DNA from 3 places in the Oceanobacillus longus genome. Region 3 is predicted to be linked to each of the others. Evidence: riboswitches for the same ligand, from Rfam matches in the RefSeq annotation. Region 3 holds a riboswitch; each other region holds the start of a gene.
The links. A riboswitch is a leader RNA that binds a small molecule or an ion and turns the genes downstream of it on or off. The one in region 3 is predicted to bind S-adenosylmethionine.

Region 1: linked by a shared signal. The riboswitch ahead of ACFOUV_RS11020 (phosphoadenylyl-sulfate reductase) and the one ahead of ACFOUV_RS00900 (MetQ/NlpA family ABC transporter substrate-binding protein) in region 3 are both predicted to bind S-adenosylmethionine.
Region 2: linked by a shared signal. The riboswitch ahead of ACFOUV_RS06525 (PLP-dependent aspartate aminotransferase family protein) and the one ahead of ACFOUV_RS00900 (MetQ/NlpA family ABC transporter substrate-binding protein) in region 3 are both predicted to bind S-adenosylmethionine.

The regions. Positions count from the first base shown of each region.
Region 1 covers NZ_JBHSAO010000008.1:67,172-77,620, forward strand. Annotated here, with positions in the region: gene ACFOUV_RS10995 (NAD(P)-binding protein) at 1-503, opposite strand, end outside; gene ACFOUV_RS11000 (sirohydrochlorin chelatase) at 555-1,283, opposite strand; gene cobA (uroporphyrinogen-III C-methyltransferase) at 1,300-2,076, opposite strand; gene cysI (assimilatory sulfite reductase (NADPH) hemoprotein subunit) at 2,106-3,833, opposite strand; gene ACFOUV_RS11015 (assimilatory sulfite reductase (NADPH) flavoprotein subunit) at 3,868-5,703, opposite strand; gene ACFOUV_RS11020 (phosphoadenylyl-sulfate reductase) at 5,849-6,568, opposite strand; SAM riboswitch class I at 6,673-6,776, opposite strand; gene ACFOUV_RS11025 (M20/M25/M40 family metallo-hydrolase) at 6,958-8,568, opposite strand; gene ACFOUV_RS11030 (sigma-70 family RNA polymerase sigma factor) at 8,810-9,385, shown strand; gene ACFOUV_RS11035 (cytochrome c oxidase assembly protein) at 9,529-10,329, opposite strand; gene ACFOUV_RS11040 (DUF2243 domain-containing protein) at 10,319-10,449, opposite strand, start outside.
Region 2 covers NZ_JBHSAO010000003.1:132,094-142,542, forward strand. Annotated here, with positions in the region: gene ACFOUV_RS06515 (YpmS family protein) at 1-1, opposite strand, end outside; gene ACFOUV_RS06520 (SGNH/GDSL hydrolase family protein) at 13-921, opposite strand; gene ACFOUV_RS06525 (PLP-dependent aspartate aminotransferase family protein) at 1,219-2,940, opposite strand; SAM riboswitch class I at 3,043-3,161, opposite strand; gene rarD (EamA family transporter RarD) at 3,871-4,776, opposite strand; gene megL (methionine gamma-lyase) at 4,946-6,130, shown strand; gene cls (cardiolipin synthase) at 6,340-7,779, shown strand; gene ACFOUV_RS06545 (acyl-CoA thioesterase) at 7,814-8,326, shown strand; gene ACFOUV_RS06550 (winged helix-turn-helix transcriptional regulator) at 8,407-8,736, opposite strand; gene ACFOUV_RS06555 (aminopeptidase) at 9,041-10,285, shown strand.
Region 3 covers NZ_JBHSAO010000001.1:185,754-196,202, forward strand. Annotated here, with positions in the region: gene ACFOUV_RS00870 (CAP domain-containing protein) at 56-1,186, opposite strand; gene ACFOUV_RS00875 (hypothetical protein) at 1,397-1,519, shown strand; gene ACFOUV_RS00880 (iron-sulfur cluster biosynthesis family protein) at 1,537-1,857, shown strand; gene ACFOUV_RS00885 (GntR family transcriptional regulator) at 2,025-2,693, opposite strand; gene ACFOUV_RS00890 (zinc-binding alcohol dehydrogenase family protein) at 3,080-4,096, shown strand; gene ACFOUV_RS00895 (gluconate:H+ symporter) at 4,188-5,540, shown strand; SAM riboswitch class I at 5,953-6,064, shown strand; gene ACFOUV_RS00900 (MetQ/NlpA family ABC transporter substrate-binding protein) at 6,151-6,969, shown strand; gene ACFOUV_RS00905 (enoyl-CoA hydratase/isomerase family protein) at 7,091-7,867, shown strand; gene ACFOUV_RS00910 (CaiB/BaiF CoA transferase family protein) at 7,974-9,191, shown strand; gene ACFOUV_RS00915 (hypothetical protein) at 9,300-9,584, opposite strand; gene ACFOUV_RS00920 (hypothetical protein) at 10,011-10,220, shown strand; gene ACFOUV_RS00925 (DUF421 domain-containing protein) at 10,418-10,449, opposite strand, start outside.

The sequences.
Region 1 (10,449 bases), on a different contig from region 3:
GTAGATTTTTTAATAAGTTGCCGACTTTCAAACAAAAAGTCCAAATAATCTTCATACTTCTCACTATATACAGTTTGAAGATCTCTTTTTATTTTGGTAGAAAGCTGTGGACTTGCTCCGTTGGTTGAAATACCAATCGTTAACTTACCCCGTCTAAAGAACGCAGGAAATTCTACATTTCCCTTGTCTGCTTCTGCTACAGCATTGATAAGGGAATTCGGAGGGGAAGCTTCAATAACAGACTCATTGACCATCGAGTCATTTGTAGCGACGACGATTAGAAATGCTCCGTCAACATCATGGGATTCAAAATATTTTTTCTTCCACTTTAAATTCCCTTTTTCCCAGTGGAAACGAATTCCTTCTTCGATCACCGGACTGATTACGGTTATGGAAGCTCCACCCTGCAATAGAGAATGGATTCTTCGCTCCGCTACATGACCGCCTCCGACAATAACAACATTTTGTTCACGTAATTCAATCATAAGAGGTACTGCTGTCATATTGAACATTCCTTTACTTGAGAAAAAATACTCTATCTTAGATTTTTATTGTTATTTAATAGATTCATAGACACGTTCTTTCAAGGCAGTTTTCATCGCAGAATGATCACCAAGTTGCCGGCAAAGGATGAAACCTTTGTCCGTCTCATTCAACTCACTCACTTTATTTTCCAAAAATTGCATGAGTACCCCTGTGAACCAAAGATAAGGTACGATGAAAACTTGTGATCGCTTTTCTCTTAAGGAAGAATGTATTCCTTGTTCAAAAGAAGGCTCACATGCAGCCAGAAAACAAATATCTACCGGAATATTTATTAATGCTTGCAATTTATCTGCTACATTTTCTATATCTATCTTTGTTTGAGGGTTACGGCTGCCACGACCAACAAGGAGTATTTTTGCATCCGGATTGACTGGAATGTTAGTCTCTTTAATTCGTTCTTCCAAAATAGTAGTAAAGCGATCCTGCACTCCTAGTGGTTGACCATAGGTGAACGTAATTCCAGGATATTTCAGTTTAGAACGGTTCACTTCTTCAGGGATGTCCTTGAAGTAATGCCCTGCACTTAGTAGCAGGACAGGTACAATGGATATCCTAGAAGCTCCTTCCTTTACCAGACGGTCAATACCTTGTGTGACATCTGGCTCAGCTAGTTCCAGAAAACAAATCTCCTGGAGTGGAGCGTTGACCAGTTCCTTTACAGATGTAATACAGGCAATTGCCTCGGTTGTCGCTTCCGTTATGCGGCTTCCATGACTAACATATAGAATTCCTTGCAACTCTTCTCCCTCCTATTCAACCTAAAATAGCCTCAGCAGTAAGCGCCTTTTCTATAGAATCCGTTTCAAACCATTTAATTTGATCTCTAAGCCGGACGACCTCACCGATAATAATCATAGACGGATTCTTGAATGTATGGGATTTATTTAAAATATTCGCCAATGTTCCAGTAACCGTTTGCTGGTTCTCTGTTGTCCCCCAATGAATCAAGGCTATTGGCGTATCTGGATGACGACCATATCGGATAAGTCTTTCGCAAATATTAGGAAGATTTTTTACTCCCATATAAATGCATAGCGTATCAGAGCCTTGTGCAAGATTTTCCCAGTACTTTTCATAAGACTCACCACTTTTACTAACTCCCGAGACAAAAGATACCGAAGAGCTATAATCCCGGTGAGTTAATGGAATGCCTGCATAAGCGGGAGCTGCAGAACCAGAAGTGATTCCCGGGACAATTTCATAGAAGATGCCGTTTTTCTTGAGTAATTCAGCTTCCTCTCCACCTCTACCAAAAATAAATGGGTCTCCGCCTTTTAATCGTGTAACCACTTTCCCTTGGTTCGCATATTTACAGAGCAAATAATTTATCTCGTCTTGCGTAAGCGAATGATGATTGGGACTTTTTCCACAATAAATCAATTCTGCTTTATCTGAAGCATGACTCAGTAACGATTCATTAACTAAACGGTCATATAAAATAACATCTGCTTTCTGAATCGTTTTCAACCCTTTAACAGTAATCAAGTCTGGATCACCGGGACCAGCACCTACTAAATAGACCTTTCCCATTCTTTCACTTCCTCTCTGTAGTCCCAACTTTAACTTTTGGCACTATTTGTTGTATGAAAATCCAGTCCTGAAAGTACTTCTTCAACATACCCGGCACGAACTACAAAATCACCGAAATGTTCTCCATGCTGCCGCTCCTTCGCATACTGCAAAAAGATGGGACGGAGGGCATTCAAAATCTCTTCTTCTCCGATATTTTCAAGGTAGAGTTTGTTCAAACGACTTCCATTGAATGCACCACCAAGGTACATATTGTATTTACCTGGGGCTTTTCCAATAAAGGCAATTTCAGCCAAAGCTGGACGGGAACACCCATTAGGACAACCGGACATGCGGATGACAATCTCTTCTTCACTTAGCCCAGCCTCATCAAGGATGACATCCATCTTATCCAACAGAGCAGGAAGATACCGTTCAGATTCTGCCATGGCTAGCCCACAAGTCGGAAAAGCAACACATGCCATGGAGTTTCTTCTCAATCCAGAATAATGCTTTCCTTCTGTAAGCTTATATTTCTCAACCAATTCGTTGATCTGTTTCTTATTTTTACTCGTAACATTTGCGATAATCAAATTCTGATTCGGGGTCAGTCGAAAATCTCCCTTATGTACCTTAGCAATCTCACGTAAACCAGTGCGAAGGGGATAGTCTTCAAAGTCTTTAATTCGACCGTTTTGAATGAAGAGAGTCAAATGCCACTTGCCTTCTCCTTTCACCCAACCGTAACGATCACCGTTCGACTCAAAGTGATACGAACGGGGCTTATCAAGATCCCATTCTAATCTTTCATTCAGTTCATCTTTGAACCAATCAATCCCTCTAGCATCTATCGTATATTTGAAACGCGCATTCTTTCTGTTGGAACGGTTACCAAAGTCTCGCTGAATGGTAACAACCTTTTCTGCTACCTCAGCTATTTTTTCCGGTGTACAGAACCCAATCACACGGGAAACTTGTGGATATGTTTTTGTATCACCATGTGTCATTCCCATGCCACCGCCAACAGCTACATTAAACCCTTTTAGTTTTTCATCTTCCAGGATCGCTATAAACCCTAGATCCTGTGAAAAAATATCTACGTCATTGGATGGTGGAACCGCGATACCGATTTTAAATTTACGTGGTAAATAGGTATCTCCATAAATGGGTTCATTTTCTTCACGGCTATCGATAACTTTTTTATCATCCAGCCAGATTTCATGATATGCATTCGTCTCAGGTAATAAGTGATCACTTAGTTTCTTGGAACATTCATAGACCTCAGCATGAACCTCAGATTGCTCAGGGTTAACATTACACATTACATTCCTGTTAATATCACCACACGCCGCAATCGTCGTCATCAAAGCCTCGTTCATTTCCTGCATGGTTTTCTTGAGATTCCATTTCAATATTCCGTGCATTTGAAACGTCTGTCTAGTAGTGAGTCGCAATGATTCATTTCCATATTTATCTGCAAGGTCATCCATGGTCAGCCACTGTTCCGGTGTCGATACGCCACCTGGCAAACGCACACGAATCATGAATTGGTAAGCAGGTTCAAGCTTCTTACGTCGCCGCTCATCCCTTTCGTCTCGATCATCCTGTTGGTAACTTCCATGAAACTTTAATAGCTTATTATCGGATTCCGAGATAGCTCCTGTAATTCTGTCCTCGAGCCCCTCTGCAATTGTTCCACGTAAATAATTGCTGTCCTTCTTAATGTGTTCCGTTTCATCTAGCGGTCCAACTTGCTCTGGAATTTTATTTTTACTCATGCCTTTATTCTCCTTTCCGTATACCTTCTTATCGTTAATATACGTCACGTTGATAGCGTTTCTGTTTGCGCATTTCACCCAAGTATGCTTCTGCTTCTTCATGGCTGAAGCCACCCTCTTGTTCGAGAATTGCAGTTAGTGTAGCATGAACATCAGTTGCCATATGTTTTTCATCACCACATACATAGACATGTGCCCCTTCATTCAGCCATTGATAAACTTCCTTGCTCTTTTCAAGCATCCGGTGCTGAACATATACCTTCTCAGCTGTATCACGGGAGAAAGCCACATCCATTTTCGTAAGTACACCTTCATTGAGCCAGTTCTGCCATTCTGTCTGATATAGAAAGTCAGTTTCAAAGTGCTGGTCACCGAAAAATAACCATGTTTTCACCTTAATATCTTCCTCTTCTAATTCTTCTAAGTAAGATCGATATGGAGCCACACCAGTACCAGGTCCAATCATGATTACAGGTGTTTCTGTATCAAAAGGAAATTTAAAATTAGGGTTAGGGTGGACATACACTGGCATAAGTTCTCCTGGTTCAATACGTTCAGCAATCTGTTCCGTGCATACACCAGCCCGATCACGTCCATGTGCATGATATCTTACTGTTCCTATTGTTAGTTGCACCTCATCTGGGTTTGCTTTATAACTACTCGCTATCGAATAGAGTCGAGCTGGAATCTTTCTCAGAATCTGAATAAATTCACTAGGTGCAATGGATTTTGGTGGATAGTCCTTTACCAAATCGAGCAAATCTCTTCCATCGATATAAACCTTTCGCGCTTCTTCCTGTCCTGGTTGTACAAGTACATGTAACGCTTCATTATCGAATAGCACTGCCGCTTGCTCCAGTAATGGCTTCGTAAGTCTAGTAATCTCGAAATTAGAAAGCAATGCTTCTCTTAACGAACGGATTTCTCCCTGTTTATTCACTTGAACGGTCTCATCCGGATTCCATTTCATTTCCTTAATTAATTGGTCTACAAGTTCAGGATTATTTTGCGGTAATATTCCAAGGCTGTCCCCAGGTTCAAATACCAGATTCGATCCTTCAAGAGATAACTCAAGATGACGATTTTCTTTGTTTGATCCTCGCCCACTCAAATTTAAATTATCTAAGATTTCAGCCATATATGGGTTGGTCCTTGTATAAACCTGTCGTTCCTCCAAAATAGTTCCAGCTGCTTCCTGTACTGCAAGGGAGGATTCACTTTCTTGTGCTTCATTTAATACTCCTAAGACTCCCTCTATCCATTCTTCTGCAGGTTCATCAAAATCCAAGTCACAATCGACTCTTGGATACAGTCTTTCTCCTCCAAGTTCCTCTAGACGCTTATCGAAATCCTTGCCAGTCTGACAAAAAAATTCATAGGACTGGTCTCCGAGAGATAATACGGAAAAGCGAACGTCTGTAAGTTTAGGTGCCTTTCTGCTATGAAGAAATTCATAAAAAGAAATCGCATTATCTGGTGGTTCCCCTTCTCCATGGGTGGCAGATATAATCAGTAAATCTTCAACCTTTTTTAGATCCTTTGTTTTAAAATCATCTAATGCAGCTATTTTTACCTTTAAATTTTTCCCTTCTAACTTACCGATTGCTTCTTCGGCAAGTCTTTGGCCAGTACCTGTTTCAGATCCATAAAGCACCGTCACTTCCCTGGAAGCAATCTGAACAGCAGGTGGAGCTGCTACGGCAATACCGTTGGTAGCAGTCTCCCCATTTGGAATAGATTCCGTTACCTGTATAGCTGCAAGATATCCACCAAGCCAATTTCTTTGTGCTTCCGTTAACGTTGGTAAAAGGACATTAAGATTTTCTGTTTGCTCTTGACTAAAAGGACTATTCATTACATTTAACTGCAAAGCTCTTCACCCCACATAATTTCATTTTTCCCATCCTAACTGTATGTCTATTAATTTAGGCATAAAGTATTGTATCCAAAGTTGTTTACTTGGTTTAAACTTTAAAAATTTTTCTTCTAAAAAGTGAATCTAATTAGAAGGATTTTCAGCTTGTATGAAGGCCACACTCCGTTTTATTGAATCCTGACCATCTTCCTGCACGTGAATCCGTAGAATCCGTTACTTTCGATGTACATGGGATACAACCAATACTCGGGTAACCCTGATCGTGCAATTCATTATATGGCAGGTTATTTTCCTTGATATAATCCCATACGTCATCCCAGGTCCAATGAATTAACGGGCAAACTTTGATCGACTTAAATTTTTCATCTTTATTAACAAAATCAGTTTTACTCCTTGATAGCGATTGTTCTCTTCGTAATCCAGAAATCCAAGCAGGTGCCCCACTTAGCGCTTCTTCAAGAGGCTTTATTTTTCGAATGTAACAACATTGATCAGGTTGGCGTTTCCACAGTGCCGAACCATGCTGATTAGCCTGTTCTTCCAGTGTCAAATCAGGTTTTTTTAGTTGAATGCGCAGTTCAGGATACTTTTCCTTTGCTTTATCAATTAAGTCATATGTTTCCTGAAAATGAAGATCTGTATCCAAAAATACAATCTCAGCATTCTTTTGTACTTTGGAAATTAAATCAACTAATACTACTCCTTCCGCACCAAAACTGCAGGCATAAACAATAGCGTCACCGTATGTTTCGTATGCCCATTGGAGAATTTTTGAAGCACCTTTTGTTTGGTCTGTCGGAATCCAGTCTTTATACGGGTCACCAGTAAAATCACTGTACGTAACCGAATAGTTATTCATACTTCATTCCTCCATTTATCGGTTAAATAAAAATAAACCCTCATTCTATATTATAAGAAGAGGATTTGCTAACTTTGCCTTTTAATAGGCTAGCTTTTTTTCTCTTCTTATCTTTCAGGTAATTCACCTGAAGGAGTTGGCACAGTATTAAATCCAACCTGTTGCCGAGGTTTCATAGGGCCCTTCCCTCCACCTCTCTGGATAAGAAATATTAACACAAGTAATTTGATATGAATTATCTGTATTGTATCTTTTAAAAGCATGAAAGTCAACAGTTGTTTTGTAAAATATTAATTAATTATAAATATTTAACTAATATAGGTTATCATCTTTACAAATCTTTTTAATACGAATGCAAACTAAAAGAAATCCCCACTAGGGAATCTCTTTTAGTTTGCATTACTTATCATATGAATCAATTCTTCCATGATGATTGGATATTCTTCAAAGGCGTTTTTGATATTCAGACGCTCCGTTCGTTTATGTGCATCGTGTCCATACGGTCCGACGTTTATAACAGGTGCATTTAGCTTCTGCATTTCTTTGAATGGTAAAATATAGCTGTCACCCCAGACCGGTGTGTTTTCTTCAAAAGCATTCCAGCCTTCTGCAGTACCGGAATAACTTACATAGCTGAGGTCACATATTCCATTTAAGTAATGAATCCGTTTTATAGGCAAGTTGAATTTTTCTTGTGCAATTTTCTTTACAAACGAAGTACACGATTCGATTAGTTCATTACCAGTGGAGTTGACAGCCGGATAGTATGGCGGTGCCAGCAATACAATAATTGCAGGAGCAAGTTCCTGACATTGAATCATTAGTTTATCGGTAATGCGCAGCGATTTTTCTCGATCATCCCAAGCTTCATTGTAATGAATATCTGCTTTAACATCACTTACATATTCCTTACCCAGTTTATTGGTCGCATAGGTTACTAAATCTTTATAACGAATCACTTTTACTTTTCCAATTGGTTCAACATGATGCCTCTTGCAAATTTGTTCATACGCTTCATTACACTTTTCTGCAGCCGTTTCCGCTACCTTCTCAAACAAATCAAAGGCCTCTGACGCACTCCGCTTCATAAGAAATATATTATACAAGGCAGACGAACGGTATGGAGTCTGTGTAGAATAATGCAACCGCAAATCCGTTTGCTGCAAGGTTACAGGAAGTGGTGTCGTCTCCCCGAGAACGGTTTCCTCAAATAAATCATTCCACTCCATCTCTCTTGTCATGAAAGAAGAAATATAAGGGGAAGTCATCCCACTGAGTGGCTCACCTGCATGTGTTTCTTTTCCATAAAATAAAGAAGCAGCAAGTAATTTTCCAATGGAACCTGTGTACATATAATGGGATATATCGGTAGGATCCTGACGAAAAGTAGGTTCACTGTTTAAAAATATTTTGTATGTGAATTGATGTTTTTCCTGAAGTTTCTCCAGAATAGGAACAGCAAAACGCATTCCCGCTGAGTTTACTTCTTCGTCAGGTACGGTTAATAACAGTAGATTAATTGGCCATTTTTCCACACTTGCCTTTTCAATGAGACTCATATGCATCACAAGCCCCATCTTCATATCCATTGTGCCACGTCCAAAAAGAAATTCTCCCGATTCTAAATCTTTTCGTACTTCTTCTTGAAACTCATCCTGTCTCTCCAATAATACTTTCGTAAGTTCCTCTGGTTGAGTAGCCAAAGGTTCCAAAACGCCATATTCCTCTGTATTCACCGTATCAAAATGACTTATTAGACAAATTGTCTCTTTAGCCTCAGGATGTTTATAAAATGCTGTTAAAAATTTTCGTCTCAAATCAGCATCATGGGTGGAAAGATAATCCGGGAACTGCTGGAAATACTCCAAATTCTGAAGCTTGGCACGTAACTTCGCAGGAAATTGTCTCTCCCCTTCTGATAATGTCATACTTTTCCAGCTTACAATTTCATCCAACAAGATCCGAAGCTTGTCTGGGCGATCCCATCTTAATTCTGCCATATAAATATCCCCCTTTTACAGTTACCTCTCTAAGAAGTCGATATTTATTAATTATAACAATAAATATTCTGAATATAAATATATTTTTATGAAGAGCGGAATCTTCTAGTATCCGGAAAATAAACTTTTGTAAAAATTTTATATTTTTTTCACCCCCAAACGCCAACTTTTTTCGATTATTAATATAGAATAATCATTTATTCTCGAAATTTTAAAATATAGGAAAATGGAGATGATTTATATGAAGGATAATCAAAAATTTACGTTTGAAGAGGTTTTTACTCAAAATGAAAAAAGAATACACTATTATATCAATCGCCTTCAAATTCGTGATAATAATGAAGACTTCTATGAAGAAGGTCTTTTTGCGTTGTGGAAAGCCTATGAAACTTACGAGCCGGACAAAGGACCCATGGCAACTTATTTTAATTATTCAATCAAAAACCGATTAATCGATCGCATACGTAAAGAAAATAATGCGGTAGAAAAAATGGATCATTTTATACGTAATCAGCAATATCTTTATGATGATGGTAACTATGCACGTGGATTGGGATCCAATACTTCTATTAAAAGTTATAGGGAATTCTTTTCAGTCAATGATCAGTTGTGGGAGCGGTTAAAAAAGCATCTATCTGTGAATCAATGGAAATGGGTTAAATACTATATCATAGAAGATCTTTCTGTTAAGAAAATTGCTGTTCAAGAAAATACATCGACCGAAGCAGTTAAAAGTTGGGGAAAAGAAGTTAGAAAAAAATTAAGAGATAGGGCATTTCGGGAGAAGATTGGCTGGCATATTGTATCGGTAAACTGATTGAGGCAATTAAAGAAGAAGATATTCTAAATGTTCGAATGGAATTAGCAACTATTAAATCATATTTGAATGGGATATATTCGTTATAGCCCACTACAAAAAGGCTCTGAAAATGATTTTAGCAGGGCCTTTCAAGTAATTAGTCAATTGATATTCAACTTTTTATTTTCTACGAAGTAGGGCTGAGCTGCTTTATACCAATGCAGACAAAGAATAAAAATTAAGATGAGATCCACTGCATCACCGCCATAGTACATCAGCATTCCACCAAATTCCGCCTGTGAAACAGGTACTCCATTAGGTGGGTTTGCATAAATATACTTAGCCAGTATTCCGTGGGAAGCGAGTGAAAGCACCAATACAACTGAACGGTAAATAAAGCTGTAGCGATGAGTTATTGGGTCGATATAAATCATTGCAACCGTAAAAATATAACCTGCCAAAAATACATGGATATGTATCAAAATATATACAGCAAGGCTTTGATGCATTCGTATATACAGGTCGGTCGTATAAAGCACCCACAAACCACCCATATTTAAGATTGCTGCTATAATCGGATGACTCAAAAATCGAATTAGTAAGCTTTTCAATAAACCGGTAACCTTCTTTGCTGCAATAACTGGTATCGTTCGCAGTAAAAGTGTCATCGGTGCTGCAAGAGCCAGAAAGAGCGGTCCTACCATCCCAAGTAATAGATGAACCAGCATGTGGATCCTAAAGTCTGTATGTGCTAATTGTGCTATAGGCCCTATAATTGCAAGAGCAGTGCAAAAAATTCCCAGAACCCAGAAAATATATCTATGTAATGGCCACCACCTGAGTCTGGTCCTCCTACTAGTTATTATTCCTGCAACAATATATATGCCTAAAAGAAGTAGGAAACAAAATGCAATTACGTATTCTAAAGGAAGACTAAACCCTTGATACATATCATGATTCATTTGTTTTTCTTCCTTTCGCAACCCTTCCTGTTCTTACAATAAAAAAAGTACCAAATACGATCATAATAGCTGCAATGACATTCCATACGATGTCATATATAATAACGTGATCGACATAAC
Region 2 (10,449 bases), on a different contig from region 3:
TAGCGTTCATCCTTATCTAATCGTAATATATTCAAGTACCCGTTTGGCAATCCGATAATATCCTTCATAGTTCGGGTGGAAATTATCATCAGCAAATAGAGTTGTCTCTGGGTCTGTATCCGTATCTGTAAATAAATCTTCCGTAGGTATAAAAGTTGTATTTTCATAGTCGCTCACAACATTATTTCCGGTAGTGTTCCAAGTTTCGACGATTAAATCCAGTTCTTTTATATCCTGAAAATATTGTTTAAATGGGTTATAAAACCCAAGCAGGTAGATTTTAGTATCCGGGTTCAGTCTGCGAATTTCTTCAAATATTTCACGGAGTCTTTTCTCGTAATTATCCAGTTCAAAAACAAAATCCTCCATTACCAGATTGGTGAAGTTTTCTTTAGCTACTTGCATAATATCATTGGCACCAATGGTAATCAATACGATATCGGCATCCTTAATAGAACTCGCAATTTCCTCATCTTCTAAACGCATTAATAGGTGATCTGTCCGGTTTCCACGCTTTCCGAAGTTATCAATTTGAGCAATTTGCTTGTTGCCATTTATCGTCCGATCCAAAATCCCTACGTACCCGTTTTGTTCTGTTTCGTCACCAACACCTTGTGTAAGGGAATCGCCAATAGCGACAATATGAGTCTCCTGGTTTGTAAAGAAGTCCACTGTGCTTTGTACTGTTTCAGCTATAATCTGTGGAAATGTCCGTTGTTCTGTTTCTTCCGATTCAGCCTCATTCGTTTCCTCTTCTTCTTCGAATTCTATCTGTTCTTCCAATTGTGACTCTTTTTCCGCTTCCTCGGATTTCATAAAAGGCTCGGAGGTTTTCGAATCTGTTTGATTCATAAAATAAATAATTGCCGTACTACTAATAATTACGATTACTAAAATAATAAATATACTTTTTTTCTTCATGTCATCACACCTAAGCAGTTAGCTGTTATATTTTATGTAAAGGAATGTCTATTTGTCCATCTAAATCTATTCTAATCATATACCCTATTGAAGCAAATACCAATCTATGAAAGTTTTCAATTTTCGATAGGTTTTCCAACTCTTATATTACCTTTATAAACATCCTTTTAATAGTGTTATCAATAAAATAAGAAGTTAAACTTTTGAACTAAAAAAATCACCTTCATTGAAGAAGGCGATTTTTGTTATGGTATTAAAGAACATTCCCTAAGTTATGGATTTGTAAACCAGTTTTCATCAAACGTTTATCGTCTCCCTCAATGAATTACTACGGATGGCAAGAGCTTCTTCAGCAGGATTTTTACCTTTAATAAGGATTATTCCCGCAGCTTCGGCATGTTCTAATAATTCCTGATTGTTTGTATGCTCGGCAAAGATAATTTTCCCTTCTTTATTAATTAGTTGCTCAATAATAGTGGAAGGGAGTTCCTTGCTGTTTACCCATAATGCATCAATGGGGGACGGGTACGCTGTTAATTTCTCGTACGCTTCCTCCGAACCTTCTCCAATCTGGATAACCTTGAATCCTTGTTTTTCCAAAGTGAGTCTGGAAGCATGATCAATATCGATGCTTGCAATTACCTTTGGACGTAATCCGTTACTACGGTCAAATGGTGATGAAAGGAGCCATTTGATTGCCTCTGCTTCTTCTGACACGTTTGTTAAACCTGTTTGTCCCGTTGCATTGCCGATTGCCTGATCCAAATCTGCAAGTATGTCCTCAACAGCTTCGAGTCCAATGGATAGACGAACAAGTTCTTCCGTCACACCGCTTTTTTTCAATTCCTCAGCACTTAATTGTTGATGTGTTGTTGAGGCAGGGTGAATAATTAATGATTTTGCATCTCCAACATTGGCAACATGTGACCATAGCTTTACACTGTCAATCAACTTTCTGCCGGCATCACGACCACCTTTAATACCGAAAGTTATAATGGAACCATAGCCGAGTTTGAAATATTTCTGGGCAAGCTTATGAGAAGGATGTTCTGCCAGTCCAGGGAAACTAATCCATTCCACAGCAGGATGCTTCTGTAAATATTGTGCAACCTTTTGTGCATTTTCTGTGTGTCTTTCAATACGCAAGTGAAGTGTTTCGAGACCTTGTAAAAGTAGAAATGCGTTTTGTGGACTTAGGCAAGCTCCAATATCACGTAATAATTGAACACGTAATTTTGTAATAAAAGCAGCTGGGCCAAGATCTTTGTATTTCAATCCATTGTAGCTCTCATCAGGCTCTGTGAATCCCGGGAAACGTCCGTTATCCCAATTGAATCTTCCGCCGTCTACCACAATGCCACCAATCGTTGTCCCATGTCCTCCAATCCACTTTGTTGCAGAATGAACAACAATATCAGCGCCCCACGTAATTGGTTTTGCAATATATGGTGTGGCAAAGGTATTATCGATAATTAAAGGAATTCCGTGTGCATGGGCAATATCGGCAACCTTTTCTACATCAAATACATAAAGACTTGGATTCGTTATAATTTCTCCAAAAACAGCTTTTGTTTTATCAGTTATTGCTGCTTCAATTTCATCTGGATTGGTTCCATCAACAAATTTGACGTTTATTCCATAACGAGGAAGTGTCGTAGCAAATAGATTGTATGTACCGCCATATAGATTACTATCTGCAATAATTTCATCACCAGAGCCTGCAATATTCAAGATTGCCAGGGTAATTGCGGCCATCCCTGATGAAGTAGCTACAGCCCCTATGCCGTCTTCGAGTTGAGCTACTCGTTGTTCAAATGCATCCACTGTCGGATTCATTATTCTTGAATAAATATTTCCCGGCTCAGCTAATCCAAACAAATTTTGTGCGTGTTCTGTGTCCCGGAATACATAAGAAGTAGTTTGATAGATTGGAACTGCCCGTGAACCTGTTGTTGGATCTGGCTGCTGGCCTCCGTGAAGTAATACGGTTTCTGAATTTTGAACATGAAATTTTGTCATAAGTAATTCCTCCCATTTAATTAGTTTTCTTCATATCTGGAGGAAGAGGATAAGCAAAAAGCCCTCTTCCTAAGAAGAGGGCGTATGTACGAATCAGTCCTCCTCTTATCTTCCAGATCAATCGATGATCTGTAGGATTTAGCACCTTTAACAACAGACGAGTCTGCTCTATGGTTGCCGGGTTTCGCAGGGCCTATTCCCTCCACCACTCTCAATAAGAGATTGCTTTATTATATTAGTGTGAGTATATAATGTTTTCGAATAATTGTCAATAAGGTTTCTGAAAAATTAATATTTAACTCAACTTTCGCAGAGTGAAATGGACATATAAGTCTTGGTAGATTAGGAGGGTTGGATATATTTATACGCCAAAGCTATTTACGATTACTTTAATTACCTTTTCTATAAATTGCGACGTAACCTAGGTTTATCCTGGGAGATAAGTACTTCTGCTGCCGTCCGTGATCGCTCTGGGCGGATGCTTTCCGCGGGCACGGCCTCAGCCTCCTCGAGAAACCCACTCTCCGGGGTCTTCGGACACGTGCTATTGCCGCAGGAGTCACCGCCCGCCGCTCACCCGGACTGGTGAAGCTGTATAATGTGATGCTATTTCAGCTATTCGCAAGAAGTAATTGTCAGCAACCTTCTAACTAGCTATGGGAAATACACGGAGACTTCTGCGGGAGGAAGGCATAGGTGAGACTCTGAAATGCGTCAGCATGAAGAGGCTCACCAGCCGCCCGCGAAAAGCGCAGTGTATTTCCCAGAGCGATCGCCGAAGTTCCCTATTCTAGTTCTTAGTTTATCTCAACTCTGTGATGATTAAACGGCTATAAACAGTACGAAAACATCCTTTTTTTACCAAGGTTACCAAAGTGGTTATTAAAGATATTCTAGTTTACCCCAGTTAACTGTTGGAACCTATACAAGCTATTCCGATTTGGTCTGTCTCTTTGGTCTTTTGTAGACAGAGAACATATAGATGAACAATGCAGTCCATATAAGGATAAATGTAATTAAATGGGCCGTGGTGAACGTTTCATTGTAAAGAAATACACCTAAAATAAGCATCATGGTTGGTGTGATGTACTGCAGGAAACCTACCATTGCTAAAGGGATCTGTTTGGCTCCACTTGAAAAGAGTAATAAAGGAACAGCTGTTGCGATTCCAGCTCCAATTAAATATAGATTTGTAGCGGTAATAAATGGCTGAATCGTAAAGGAATTTACTGGAATTACCCATAAATAAATAAGGGCAACTGGAGCAACAATCATTGTTTCAATCGTTAAACCATATAAAGCACCAATATCAACCGTTTTTTTCAACAAGCCATACAATGCGAACGATGTGGCCAGCAGCAGAGATACCCATGGGAAAACACCATAGCTGAAAGTAAGGTAAAGCACACCAGCTGCAGCAAGGATAAAAGAAATGACCTGTCCTTTTGAGACGGACTCCTTTAAGATTATTATCCCAAGTAAAATACTGATTAAAGGATTAATATAATAGCCCAGACTTGCCTGTAGTACATGGCCACTGACAACTGCCCAAATAAATAAAAACCAATTCAAACTGATGACGATAGAAGCTGCAGTAATACCAAATAACTTTTTTCTATCCTTAATAATTGCATGGCATTCGCGAATGAATGGCCGCCATTTTCCTAATGAAATAACAAGCAGAAGCATAAAAGCACATGACCATACAATGCGATACGCTAGAATTTGGCCAGCAGGAACATATTCGAGCTGTTTCCAGTACATTGTAAGAAAACCCCATAGGAGATATGCACTGAATGTATATAGAATCCCTAGCTTTGTCTGACGACTATCCATCTTTTTACTCCTTTTCAAATGAGACTATGATAATAGTAGATTGAAAAAATGAATAAAGCAATAAATGGGCTTGGAAACCATTGAAGAAAACGCTTTCAAGTAAGTGCGATTTCCTTTATGATAGTAGTAAAGATTATAAATTGTAAATGTATGTGAAGGGAGTCATTTCATGAAAAAGAAACAGGACCATTTTGAAACTGCTGTCATCCATCAGGGCTATGATTCAAAAAATATGCTTGGAAGTCTCACTCCACCAATTTTTCAAACTTCTACTTACACTTTTGAAAATGCAGAACAAGGAGAACGTCGCTTCGCTGGTGAAGAAGAGGGGTATATTTACTCCCGACTTGGTAACCCGACTGTTCGTGTCCTTGAAGATCGGATGGCAGCATTGGAAAACGGTGAAAAAGGTCTTGCTTTTGGGTCAGGCATGGCGGCAGTCTCAGCTGTCTTAATTGCATTGACCAAGGCAAATGATCACATTGTCTGTTCTTCTGGATTGTACGGTTGCACATTTGGACTATTGACGATGATGGAAGAAAAATACAATATCATTACGAATTACACGGATATGAAAACAAAAGCTGAACTCCGAGCGGCCATAAAACCTGAAACTGTTGTCATTTATGTGGAGACACCAATCAATCCGACAATGAGGCTCATCGATTTACAGATGGTAGCTGAAGTTGCAAGAGAATATCATATACCTGTAGTCGTTGATAATACGTTTTCTACCCCATATTTACAACGCCCACTAGACCTCGGTTGTGATGTCGTTATTCATAGTGCAACGAAATATATCGGAGGACACGGGGACGTTATTGCTGGTTTGGCGGTAGGGAAAGAATCATTTATCGATTTAGTTGCACGCACAACACAAAAGGATATTGGTGGTGTGCTATCCCCATTCGATGCCTGGCTTTTGATTCGAGGGCTCAAAACATTGCCTGTTAGACTTGATCGTCATTGTGATAATGCAGAAAAAATCGTAGAAAAACTAAAGGATCATCAAAAGGTAGCATATGTTTATTATCCAGATGACGAAAAGAACCCTGATATTTCTATCACAGAAAAGCAAATGAAACGTGGGGGAGGGGTTATCTCCTTTGAAATCAAAGGAGATAAGAAAGTGGCGCAGCAAGTACTGAACCATTTAACTTTCTTAAAAATTGCAGTGAGTCTTGGAGATGCAGAATCATTGATCGAGCACCCTGCCACAATGACCCATGCAGTAATTCCAGCTGAAACCCGTCAAGGAATGGGAATAACTGATCAATTGATTCGACTCTCAGTCGGTCTAGAAGCATGGCAGGATATTTGGTCTGACTTGGATCAGGCTTTAAACAAAATATAAAAGGGTATACTTCACTTATACACGTCTGAACCAGTAAAAGCTGGAGCAGACGTGTTTTTGTTTTGTATCGATTATAAGTCGGGAAAAGTTGCGGAAATGGAAGACATTAACGTTGTCAATTTGTCTTAATTATCTTGGAATAAATTTCTATGCTATATTATAAAGTAGAAGATTACATACACACTCTAAAGAGGAGGGGGCTGTCAGTCATGGAAATACTATCTTTTTTATTAGGATTTATCATTTTTTTAAATATAGCATTAGGGGCTTCCATTGTATTCTTGGAAAGAAAAGATCCCACTTCTTCATGGGCTTGGCTAATGGTCCTTCTATTTATACCAATTGCAGGATTTTTCCTTTATTTGATCTTTGGCAAACCAATAAGCAAACGACGGATTTTCACATGGGATAAAAGAAGTAGAATGGGTGTCAAAACAGCTGTTCAAGCACAACTAAGATTAATTGAAGAAAAGGAACATATCTTTAATAACCAGAAATTAGCCCCATACGCAGATTTGGTATATCTTCATTTACGGAATGATGATTCCATTTTTTCGCAAAATAATCATGTCGATATTCTTACCGATGGAGAAGAAAAGTTTAATGCATTAATTCTGGATTTGCAGAAGGCGACCAATCATATTCATATGCAATATTATATTATGCGTAGTGATGGGCTTGGCGGGCGCCTGGCTGAAGTGCTAATCAAAAAGGCAAACGAAGGTGTAGATGTTCGTTTATTGTATGATGCTATGGGTTCACGCTCATTAAAAAAAAGCTATATAAAACGATTGAAAAATGCTGGTGTCATGGTGGAAGCTTTTTTCCCTTCAAAGTTTATATTCAATCTTAAAATTAATTATAGAAATCACAGGAAATTGACGATTGTCGATGGAAAGGTCGGTTATATCGGTGGTTTCAATGTGGGTGACGAATATCTTGGTAAAAACAAAAAGTTTGGCTACTGGCGGGACACGCATTTACGTCTGACAGGAGATGCTGTGCAGAATATGCAGACGCGTTTTATTCTTGATTGGAATCAGGCTTCCCACGAGAAAGTTCAATATGATGAGCATTTTTATAATACAAGTCCCAGTGGTGATATTGGTGTACAAATTGTTTCCAGCGGTCCTGATTCGGAATGGGAACAAATCAAGAATGGCTATATTAAAATGATTATGGCCGCAAAGGAATATGTGTATATTCAAACTCCCTATTTCATCCCTGATGAGAGTCTTCGTGATGCATTACGGATAGCAGTATTATCGGGTGTAGATGTAAAAATTATGATCCCGAATAAACCCGATCACCCCTTTGTCTATTGGGCAACACTTTCCAATAGTGGCGATCTTTTAAATGCTGGAGCAGAAATATTTATTTATCAAAATGGATTTCTCCATGCGAAAACAATTATCGTAGATGGAAAAATTGCATCGGTAGGTACCGCAAATATTGATGTTCGTAGCTTCCGACTGAACTTTGAAGTAAATGCATTCTTATATAATCCAGTTATCGCCGAAAAATTGGTTCAGAAATTTAACGAAGATATTGAGTTATCCACACAGATGACGAAAAAACTTTATGAAAAGAGATCGGTAGGGATACGTTTCAAGGAGTCCATTTCAAGATTGATCTCCCCGGTCCTATAGTTCTTACAACCAGAAATTGTTAGGAGGAATTCACATGGAAGCAAAGCCTTGTTCAAAATCAATTGCATTAAAAACAACACACGTCCTTCCACCTGATACAAACGCTTATGGAACACTTTTTGGTGGCAAGTTAATGGCGCATTTAGATGATATTGCTGGAATTGCTGCAGTAAAACATGCCAAAAACCCCGTAGTTACAGCATCAACAGACTCAGTTGATTTCCTTGCACCAGTAAAAGTTGGGCATTACATCTCCATAGAGGCATTTGTGACATGGACACACCACACGTCGATGGAAGTTTTCTCAAAGGCAATAACTGAAGATATTGTAACAGGAGAAAGACAAGTATGTACGACAGCATTTATGACATTTGTAGCAGTTGATTCAGATGGCAAACCAGTCCCGGTCTCGCCAGTTTATCCCGAATCAGATCACGAAAAAATGCTCCATGAGAGCGCCCCACTCAGGGCGAAACGTCGCGAAGAAAGAAGAAAGAACTCCAAAGAACTAGCCAAAACATTCGGAACGAAATATGTAATGGAATAATGTACAAAAGCGGAAGTGCACGGTTATTAACTAATTTAAATAAAAAACAAAAAGGACTGCCAATGCAGTCCTTTATAATATTAAGCGTTTTGGTCTTCCAGTTCTTCTGGTGTAACGTTGTTATTGGCCCAGTTTTGAATTTCTTTTATGACTGGTTCCAGACTTTTTCCTTTGTCCGATAAGGAATATTCGATACGAACAGGAAACTCGGAATAGATGTTGCGTTCAACGATACCTTCTTTTTCGAGTAACTTTAATCGGTCAGAGAGTAGTCTTCCGCTTATGGGCAAATCTGTTTCCATCTCTGAAAAGCGCTTCGTGCCCTTTAATAGTTCAAACAGTATTAAACCAACCCAACGTGTACTAAGAAGCCCCATAGCCTTTTCAAACCTTGGACATAAGATCTCCATGAAGATCACCTCACTCTTTTATAAATCGCCTTTATATTAGTTATTGTCATTATTTCTACATGAATTACAAAAAGTAACTTATTCTACATTTTAACATAATACCTTTATAACGTAAATAGAATTGAAAAATTTTAGGATCATACAGGCGAAGATACTTCTTAGAGGGAAATGAATTTTGGTAATTTTTCGGGTAATATGAAATAATAGGTATATAGTGTGTGTAGGGAGATAGTGATAAGGTATACTGGTTACGATACGCTTTTTTAGTAATATATAATACGAAATATCTTGTGGAGGTTAAATTATGGTGAGCCAACAGACTCAGGAAAAATATGCGGAGTTAGCGTTACAAACAGGAGTTAACTTACAAAAAGGACAAACTTTGATGATTAATGCCCCAATTGAAGGAGCAGACTTCACAAAAATTGTTGTTCGCAAAGCTTATAAACTAGGTGCGAAAGACGTACATATTAACTGGACTGATGACGAATTGACGTTGTTGAGATATGAGAACGCTCCCGATGAAGTGATTGCCGACTATCCGGAATGGAGAGTAAAACTTCATGATGCGCTTGCAGAAGATGGTGGAGCAGTATTAAACATTCGTTCAACAAATCCGGATTTATTAAAAGACATAGATCCTTCCCGTGTAGCAAAAGCAAATAAAGCAGCAGCAGAAGCAATGGTAAATTTCCGTAAATATACAATGAATGACAAAATTACTTGGTCCATTATTTCCATTCCATCAGGCGACTGGGCACAAAAAATCTTTCCGGAACAATCAAAAGAAGATGCAATCGATAGCCTATGGAATGCCATCTTGAAAATTGTCCGTGTTGATCAGGAAGATCCAATTGCAGCCTGGGATGCACACAATGAGACATTAAAAACAGCACGTGAAGTATTGAATGATAGAAATTACAAGAAGCTTATTTTTAAAGCACCTGGAACAGATTTGGAATTGGAACTACCTGAAGGACATATATGGAAAGGTGGATCGGCTGTTTCAGAAGGCGGTGTTACATTCAATCCAAATATTCCAACAGAAGAAGTATTTTCAATGCCACACAAATATGGTGTCAATGGAACAGTTGCCAGCACGAAGCCGCTTAACTATGGTGGCAGTCTGATTGATAACTTCAGTCTTACCTTTAAGGATGGACAAGTAGTTGATTTCAAAGCAGAGCAAGGGGAAGCTGTACTAAAGCATCTGCTCGACTCTGATGAAGGTGCAAAGAGACTTGGTGAAATTGCATTAGTACCACATGAATCACCTGTATCCCAATCCGGACTGATTTTTTATAATACATTATTTGATGAGAACGCTTCTTGTCATATTGCTTTAGGAAAAGCTTATCCAACTAATCTGGAAGGTGGATCGGCGATGAGTGGTGAAGAGCTAGATAAGCATGGTGTAAACGATAGTCTCATCCATGTGGACTTCATGATTGGCTCGGAAAAAATGGACATTGATGGTGTACTAGCAGACGGTACAACCGAAGCTGTATTCCGTAATGGAACATGGGCACTGAATGTAAAAGGTGAGTAATAAATAAAGGCAGTCTAGGGCAGTGGGACTGCTTTTACTCGTCCTACCCGAAAGAAATTGTTATTATTTCATAAAATATATAAACTCCGAAGTAACTGCTGGTTGATGTAGAAGCTTCGGCGACCGCTATGGGAAATACACTTCGCTTTTCGCGGGCGGCTGGT
Region 3 (10,449 bases):
AGTAAGTGACCGAACAGCTCTAGGAACTGTTCGGTCTTTTAGAAGTAATTTACAACTACTTCGTCAAAAAATTCTCCGTATAATATGGTCTTGAATCTGAATCGAATGAAACACCAACAGCAAGTGTTTCATAACCTTCTTTCAATATGTTTTCTCTATGACCGAGCGAGTTCATTAAGCCTTCATGGGCAAAAATACTGCTTGGCTGACCGGCAGCAAGATTTTCTCCGGCTGTACGGAAGACAATATCATCTTCTGCCATTCGGTCAAATGGTGATTGCCCTTCCAGATTTGTGTGACTGAAATAGTTGTTTTCAGCCATATCTGAGCTGTGGTCCTGAGCTGTTTCTCGTAATGGCTCGTTCCAGTCCAACACGGAAAGTCCGTGATTCACTCTTACGGCATTTGTTAAATCGAATAATTGATATTCCAATCCCTCGTTTAACGCTTCACTAGGCTCGGGATAGTATGCGTCTTTTTGGTTTTCGAGTTCACCACTAATGATCTGAATCGCTGTTACCGTACTGTTCTCATGCTTGTCATAAAAAATAGTTACATAATTGTTATCGATATGAAATGTATCATATTCTTCATTGGCTTGAATTTGGATATTGATGAACCCTTTACGTATTGATTGAAGTGGTTCACCTAGTACAGATAGTACAGACTCCCTTGTACTGTCGTAGGTAATTCCATCGGTAGAGGATAATAAGTCTTGATTGGTGTATAAGCCGGTAACTTTATCCTGCTCATCATAAGCAGCCATGAAAAAGTTGTGATAATTATCATGATAGGTCATCCACTCAACCCCATATTCATTCATGGAGGAGCGCTCTGGAGCACCTGTATGTTGCTCCAGCTCGGAACGTTCATCACCAATTTCAGCATTGTGGATTGAAAACGATTGGTCCTCTGGAGCCTCTAATGGAGGTTTTTCAGGATCAGGTTGTGAAGGCTGTTCGTTATCCTTTTTATCCTCTGTTATCGTACCAATAAATGATTGAATCTCTTGATTTATCGTATTTAACACAGCAATCACATTTGGATGTTGTCTAATTTCATTGACATCTGTTCGAATTTCTTCATAAACTCCCGTAAAACCGGAATCCTGGAAATCCTCTCCATAAAAATGCCAAAGAGTTCCTGCTATTAGCAACAAAACGATGATATTTCTTAATTTTGGCATATGTTCCCACCCTGTCGTACTTCTAATTCATCTATTGTAGCAAGTATCATCAGTATGAACAAATATGAGAAAGGTAGTAGTATTTTGAGACTTACGTAATAAAAGTAGAATTTCATATGTTTTCTGGCCGAAATGCAATTGTGTATAATGAAAGTATGATTACATCGATACCATTTGTTAGTTGAAAACAGATATGGGAGGTTAAAGCAATTGGAAAACAAAACGTTCTTCATTCTTATGATTTCTATACTATTCGGTGTTGCAGGGATGCTTGATATCAAGTATAAAGGCTTATTTTATCGTCAAGTGCAGAAAGTATTCAAGACCAATTGAAACAAGAAAGGGGAAACATGATGAAAATAGACATCCGCGATAAAGCAGTAGAAGAATTGTCCCAAATTACATTCCAAGAAGATGAAGGAATACGAATTCTGGCTGAGTTTGTAGGTACTTGTTCCATTGCAACGGACATCGAATTGTCTGTTGCAAAAGCGAAAGAAGATGATTTCGTACTTGTAGAAAAGGGGATTAACTTCTTTGTGCCAAAAGGGTCGGTAGCGTCTTTACCGGAAGAAATCATTTTAGATTTTAAAAATGGGATGGGATTTAAAATTTCATCTAAAGAGGAAACATTAGGGTATAATTTTAAGCTGAATAATCATAGAAGGTAAGGCCACTTTTATTGAATAGATGTGGCAGGCGACAGAGAAATAATAAGATTTTTCAAAATAAAGTTGTCTATAAGTAGAACCTCCATGATTTCTACTTACAGGCAACTTTTATTAGAAATTAATTATGCCTTCAATGAATATTCTGCCGACCTCCAAAGATTCTCACTTTATAGATTCACTTCATCCCATCGTAATTTAGCTTCCTTTTTAATACTTTCAATGTGCTGCGTTATTGTATCAGAAAAGAAAGAAAAATTACGATCCCTTATTGCCTCATATAAACTTAGGTGATCTTTGTGCCTTTTTATAGTGCTTTCTCGTGAGGTGGAGTGGACGATCCGGGATAAGGATACATGCGTATTTAATGAAGTAAACATATCTCTAATTTTTTTATTACCTGTCCAATCTATTAAAGTTAAATGAAATTGCATATCTAACTTATTATACGATTCAAAAGGAAAGGGTGTCACTTCCAGAAATGAATCCATTTCCTGAATAATTTTCCCCCATTGTTCTATCTTGTCAGTTGGTAAGGTATTAATTATTTGCCCAGCAGCCCAGATTTCAATCATTAATCGTGCATCGAGTACTTCAATAAACTCGGTAAAATTTAATTCCGTTACATACGTACCTTTACGAGGAATGATTTCTATTAGTTCATCATAAACAAGTTGGTTTATTGCATCCTTTACAGGCGAGCGACTCACACCGAATTCATCTGCCAACTTTTGAATATCTAACTTATTACCAGGCAAGTATTCTCCAGAAATAATTTTACCACGCAGCACCTCATATACTTGCTTTGTTAAAAGAGAAGTTTCAATTTTAATCATCATTTAATTCCCCTTTGTTCTATTTTCAATTGTACATTTTCAGTATAATCTACTATCGGATTACCATTTATTATATAGGGCTTTCAATAAAAAGAAAACTCTAATTTTTTTAAAAATAAAAGTATTTGACTCCTAATAATTATTATTGTATCCTAATAAAAGTGTTGTGTGAAATGTAACATGTTACATTTCACGTAAGCGGTTTCCATTTAAAAGCTTTTCTATTTACCCTCACCATATGCTCAATAGATTATAAATTAACGTGCTAAAGATGGTAGGGTCATAACAACATAAGTCAAAGATTTAAATATTTCTATCTACAAGATTTTCTTTGTTATGTAAATGAAAGGGATTACAAGTTTGTTGCAAACTTAAAAGGAGTGGACAAGATGAAGGCAGTACAGATTCCAGAAGCAAATAAGATTGAGATTCTGGATATACCAGAACCAGATTTAGAACAGGCAGGTGATGTGAAAGTAAAGATAAGAAGTGTGGGCATCTGTGGTTCAGATATGCATATCTATCATGGTACTAACCCTCTCGCGACATATCCAAGAATCGTTGGACATGAAGTAACTGGAGAAATAGTGGAAATTGGTTCGGAAGTAAATCATGTAGCGGTTGGTGATCATGTCGTGATTGAACCAATTAACTATTGCGGCGAGTGCTATGCATGCAAAAGTGGAAGACCAAACGTATGTAAAGAAGTTTCTGTATTTGGTGTACATGAAGATGGTGGGATGAGAGAGTTTGTTATATTGCCAGAAAAACAAGTACATCAAGTGGCTTCTGAGATTGAATGGGACGAAGCGGTAATGGCTGAGCCTTATACAATAGGTGCCCAAGCTACATGGAGAGGGAGTGTTCAGGAGGGACAAACGGTCTTTATCCAAGGAGCAGGACCCATTGGTATTACTGTCTTAAAAATGGCTAAACTGCGTGGAGCAACTGTTATTATTTCCGATTTTACAAATGAACGTTTGGAATTTGCGAAAGATAATGGTGCCGATTTCACATTAAATCCAGCAGAAGTTGATTCTATAGCTAAAATAAATGAAATTACGAATAACGAGGGTGCAAATGTGGTCATCGATGCAGTTGGAGTTCCTCAGACATTTGAATTGGCTGTGGAGGTAGCATCACCAGCTGGAAATGTCGTAACACTTGGCTTTAATGAAACGCCTTCATCGATTGCAATGATGCATATCACTAAAAAGGAATTAACCATTACAGGTTCAAGACTACAAACCAATCAATTTTCAAAAGTAGTGGAACTGATTAATGCAAAGAAATTAACTCATAACGGCCTGGTAACGCATCGATTCCAAGTCGATCAAGTTAAAGAAGCATTTGAATTTATTGAAAAGAACCCAGATAAAGTTAGAAAAGCTGTTATAGAGTTTTAGAAACATAATTCAAACGTACTTCGTCTATTAGAATTACAAAAGTTTAGGAGAATACGAACGTTACATTTAAAGAGAAAAGGGAGAGAAAGTCATGCCATTACTTATTACTGCATTGGGTATTTTACTTCTATTAATTATGATAATGAAGTTTAAAATTAATACGTTTATTACATTGGTGGTTGTTTCATTCTTACTTGGCCTCGCACTTGGAATGCCAGTAAATGAGATTATGGGGTCCATTGAGGCTGGTCTTGGAAGCACATTGGCGAGCACAGGATTAATTTTTGGATTTGGTGCCATTCTTGGTAAATTAATCGCAGACGCAGGCGGGGCACAGCGGATTGCAATGACTTTAATTGCAAAATTTGGCGAGAAAAGAGTGCAATGGGCAGTTATTTTAACCGCATTTATTCTCGGTATAGCGCTGTTCTTTGAAGTAGGTCTAGTATTATTAATTCCTATCATTTACCAGATTGCTAAACAAACAAATATATCATTTCTATGGTTGGGTCTTCCAATGGCTACAGCATTGTCTGTAACCCATGCATTTCTACCGCCACATCCTGGTCCAACAGTTATTGCTGATCAATATGGAGCCAATATAGGAATGGTATTATTATACGGATTTATTATTGCGATTCCGACTATTCTTATTGCGGGTCCGTTATTTACGAAATATGCAAGAAAAATGGTCCCTGCAGCTTTTGAGAAAGCCGGTGAGGGAAGCATTGCGAAACTTGGTGATGCGAAACAATATAAATTGGAAGATACGCCGAGTTTTGCTATAAGTGCATTTACAGCATTATTCCCAGTTATTTTGATGGGTCTTTCAACGATCTTCACCCTTATAAAGGATACTGTCGGAATGGATGACAATTTATTCTTTGATATTATTGCGACTTTAGGAACTCCTTCCATGGTAATGCTGCTTTCTGTATTACTTTCTATTTATACGATGGGTATTGCCCGTAAGATTCCAATGACAGATCTTATGGAATCAGCGGAGAGCTCAGTAAAAGCTATTGGTATGCTATTACTAATTCTTGGTGTAAGTGGCTCACTGAAAGAAGTTTTGATGGATGGTGGAGTAGGCGATTATGTCGCTGAAGTTTTTGAAGGAAGTACCATTTCACCATTACTGCTTGCTTGGTTAATTGCAGCTATTATAAGACTAGCACAAGGATCAGCAACAGTATCAGCATTAACGACAGCAGGGTTGGTTCTACCAATGGTGGCTGATTCAGATGTTAACCTAGCATTAATGGTATTGGCTACAGGTGCTGGTAGTATTATAGCTTCTCATGTTAATGATACAGGTTTTTGGATTGTTAAAGAATCATTTGGTTTGTCGATGAAGGAAACATTTGCCACATGGACCGTCTTAGAAACGATTATCTCTGTTAGTGGTCTTGCATTTGTACTACTTTTAAGCTTGTTTGTATAGTAACTTTGTAACCGAACAGTGCCTGTCACTGCTCGGTTTTTTGATTGTTTAGGAAATTATAAAATTGTATGTTGTAGATAACGTAAATACACAGAAACAGCCACGTCCAGCTCCAGCGCCCAATGACTATTGGACTTCCCTCACCTCCGTAAGATAAGTCAACATCGGTTCGCATACGCTCACCGTGTTTCCCTCACCTCCGTAAGATAAGTCAACATCGGTTCGCATACGCTCACCGTGTTTCCCTTATCTCCTACGGCTCAGTCCAGTCCATACGTCGCTAACCGGGCGCTTACGCTTTTGTTCTTATGGAATCACAAAAGAAATGAAACAGAAAATAAAATAAGTATTGACGCAATTAGAATTATACGGTAATTTAAATAGATAGAATTGATAATCGAATAGTAAAAATCTCTTATCAAGAGTAGCTGAGGGACTGGCCCGTTGAAGCTCGGCAACCTTTATGCGTTACAGCATAGTAAGGTGCTAAATCCTGCAAAACGTAATGTTTTGAAAGATGAGAGAGGATCCCTGTAGAATTTTACAAGCCTCTCTTTCTTATAAGAGAGGCTTTTCTATTATCAGTGACTTACAACAAGGGGGAAATGCAATGAAGAAGTTAGGATTTATCTTATCGATTATTTTACTAGTTGGCGTACTTGCTGCTTGTGGAGATGATACATCTGACAGCTCTACAATAAGTGAAGATAAATTAGTTGTCGGCGTAACTGCTGGTCCACACGAGCAAATCGTAGAAGTCGCTGCTGAAGTTGCTGCTGAAAACGGACTGGATGTTGAAGTGAAGGTGTTTTCCGATTATGTGCTACCGAACTCCGCATTATCAGAAGGGGATTTGGATACGAATAGTTATCAACATGGACCTTTCTTAGATCAATTTAATGAAGATCATGAGACAGATTTAGTCCCTGTTGGTAAAACCATTCTAAATCCTATGGGTGTTTATTCGGAAACCTATGAAAGCATCGAGGATCTTCCGGATGGTGCAAAATTTGGATTACCAAATGACCCAACAAACGGTGGACGCGCACTATTTATATTAGAAGAAGCTGGGATAATTACATTAGAAGAAGGCAAAGAAGAAACAGCTTCGATTTATGATATTGTAGATAATCCGAAAAACCTGGAGTTTATCGAATTAGATGCTGCGCAAATTCCAAATCAACTAAGCGAGGTTGATGCAGCTGCAATTAATACAAATTTCGCTTTAGGGGCGGGAATAAATCCAAAAGAGAATTCTATTCTATTGGAATCAACCAACTCACCATATGTTAACTTTATTGTTGTACGTGCAGAAAATGAAAATGATCCAGTGATTGAAAAATTCGTAAATGCGTATCAATCCGATAAAGTGAAAGCATTTATCGAAGAAGAATTTCAAGGTTCAGTACTTGCAAGTTGGGATGAATAAGGATAAATAAGAAAAGAAGAATGTTGCGTATTTGGAGCAGCATTCTTTTTCGAAAGGGATTCAATCGCTCGAAAACCGACTTGCAGCACGATTGAAAAAGATTAAATTGGAGGGATTACGCATGTCACATGAACTTTATATTGAAAAGGATGGCGCGATTGCAACGATAATCATTAACCGTCCACAAAAAAAGAATTGCTTCAACCTTGCCATGTTTCAAAGGCTCGAAGAATTACTTGATGATCTGAAACAGGATGAGACAATCAAACTCTTAATTGTCCGTGGGGTGGATGAAACAGCCTTTTCCGCTGGCGCTGATATTAGTGAGTTTCTCGAAGTCCGCCTGCATGCGAAGAAAGCAAAAGCATATAATGATTTCGCACTTGGAGCCATTGAAAAACTATATCGGTTTCCGAGGCCGACGATTGCCCTTATCCAAACACTGGCAATCGGTGGTGGTCTGGAGCTTGCGAACGCATGTGATTTCCGGTTTGCAACGTCAGGCAGTAAGGTTGGCATAACCTCTGCGAACATCGGCATCGTATATAACTTAGCAAGTACAAAGCGTTTATACAATTTAATTGGCCCATCTAAAACAAAGGAATTGCTTTATACAGCAGAACTCCTCACAGCAGAAGAAGCGCAAGCCATTGGTTTAATCGACTACATATATTCTCAAGAGGAAATCGAAGGCAAAGTACTAGCATTTGCCAATCGGATTCTTAGCAAATCACCGGTTGCAAATTCTGGCATTAAGCAAGTAATCCAAGCAATTACCGATGGAGAAAACACAGAGTCCGACGCTATTTCAGATCTTATTCTTGAATCCTATAGCTCCGATGATTATACAGAAGGAATCCAAGCCTTCCTTGAAAAAAGAAAGCCAAATTTTCTATAAAGGTGATTCATGAGGACTCTTTTTTCCAAAATATCCTATCCTCCTCTTGATCACGCATTTATGAAAACTAGACAACAAGAAAATAATCATAAAGGAGTACATCAAAATGGAACAAGCATTAAAAGGCATGAAGGTAATTGATTTATCACAAGTTTTAGCAGGACCTTATTGTACGATGGTATTAGGTGATATGGGCGCAGATGTCATTAAAGTAGAGAAATATCCAAAAGGCGATGATACCCGGACAATGGGGCCCTATATTCATGAAGAAAGCTATATGTACATGATGGTCAATCGGAATAAAAGAGGAATGTGTTTAAACTTAAAAACAGAAGAAGGGCTAAATGTTTTCTATGAGCTTATCAAGGACGCTGATGTTATTGTTGAAAACTATCGACCCGGCGTAACGAAGAAGCTTGGCATTGATTATGACCATTTAAAAGTAATCAATCCAAACCTGATCTATTGCTCCATCTCTGGTTACGGGCAAACAGGACCTTATCGGAATAAAGGTGGATTTGATATTATGGCACAAGGCCTTTCCGGGTTAATTGATATGACTGGCGATAAAGAAGGAAAACCTGCTAAAGTTGGAATTGCGATTCACGATATTGCTGCAGCAGAGACTGCAATCCAGTCCATACTCACCGCTTACATTCATCGTTTAAAAGGCGGAAAAGGCCAATATATTGATATTTCTCTCGTTGACTCTGGACTCGCATGGACCGTTTGGGAGGCTGCCGCTTACTTTGGTAAAGGGGAAGTTGCACAGCGAAACGGAACGGCACACCGTGTTTCCGCTCCTTATCAAGGGTTTAAAACAAAAGACGGCTTTATCTTAATCGGTGCAGGAAATCAGAAGCTCTGGGAGAATTTATGCCGGCACGTGCTTCATAAACCGGAATGGACCCAAGAGCAGCGCTTTTTAACAAACAGTATCCGTGCGGAAAATGTAGTAGAGCTTGAGGCCGAAATTGAAAATGTACTTACAACAGAGTCAAGTGATTACTGGCTTGATTTACTAGATAAGCACGGCATTCCATCTGGACCGATCTTATCCTATGATCAAGCACTTCATAATGAACAAATCCAATCACGTGAAATGATTTTGGATTACGAGCATCCTGTTGGTGGTTCGATGAAAACACTCGGATTTCCCGCTAAGTTTTCTGCAACACCTGGGCAATTGGTAAAACCTGCCCCTCTTCTTGGACAACATAATAAAGAAATCTTAGCTGAACTCGGTTATTCAGATGAAACGGTTGAACAATTGGTTCGTGATACGATATTGAATGACAACGCGGATAAAAGCGGAATCAGGTAGTGAATATGTTGATGATACAGTCCTAATGATAAGTAAATCAAACAGTACGTGTCACTGTTTGATATGACTATAGTACCGTATTGGATTCCAGGAGTAGTGTGAGGGATTTTACTGATGTTGTTGCTCTGAAAGTTGGCGAAGCTTTTTCTCATGCTGTGCAGTTTTACTTAACATGAAATCGGTCGTTTCCTGGGTTTCAGTTAATTCAACTCGAATTCCGTCGACTTTTTTTTCTAACCGATCGAATCTCTGATCAAACTTACTTTCCAACTGTTCGAATCTGTTATCGATTTGCTCAAATTTGCTATCCATCTGTTCGAACCTATTATTCATTTGGTCTCCGTGATTTTTTAATACATTCAAAATTTCTTTTAGAATGGTTTCTTGTTCCACGTTATTCACCTCCTTGTATCACCAGTATAAATGATTTTGGGTTGGTTGAAAAGATTATTTAAAAAGTGTGAAAGTTGAATCTTTAATGGTGAAAAACCTTGTAACTTAGTGTAATAGACATTAAAATATGTTGAAAATTGGATTTCAGAGCACTACAGAGACATAAAAACCGTTCTCTTAAATAATATTTTTTTGAAATGACTAGTTCAGCATTCAAGTGCCTATACCCATAACTTTAAATTATTAAAGTGGTGGGGGAGTGGGAATTCTATTTATACGATTTAGTACGCGTTCAAGATAACGATTCGTTTGGTTGTGTAGACGCTTATGGTATAATGAAGCGCTTAGGATAATTACGACTTTCTCTTAATTGAACGGATGCTAAGAAAAGCCTCCGCCTAGGATAAAAAATGGAGGTGTAAGTGAATGGGTAAACGTTGGACAATCGGTGAGATAAATGAATTTGTAGAGAAAAATTCGGAAAGTAAGTTGCTGTCGACAGAATATCGTGGTTTTTCTCAAAAGTTACTATTTACATGTTCGTGTGGTAACCATTTCGAAAAAACATTTACGAAATTTAAAAATAAAAACCAACGTAAATGTGACGTGTGCCAACCGCCAAGACCGTCAAGATAAACGTCTCGTGAATAGATAAAGTAATTCTTTACTTAAATAAAAAATGGGAACAGGGTCTATTAAAGACCATGTGCCCGTTTTTTTATTTCAACCACCAGAAAGATTGCTGTATAGTGGCTTTTTGTATTGGCCCCTGGATCAATGCTATGACAATCCATAAAAGTCCAATTAACTTCATACTCGCAAGTAATTTCTATTTATTTCAATACATTATCGTTTTTAACATTAA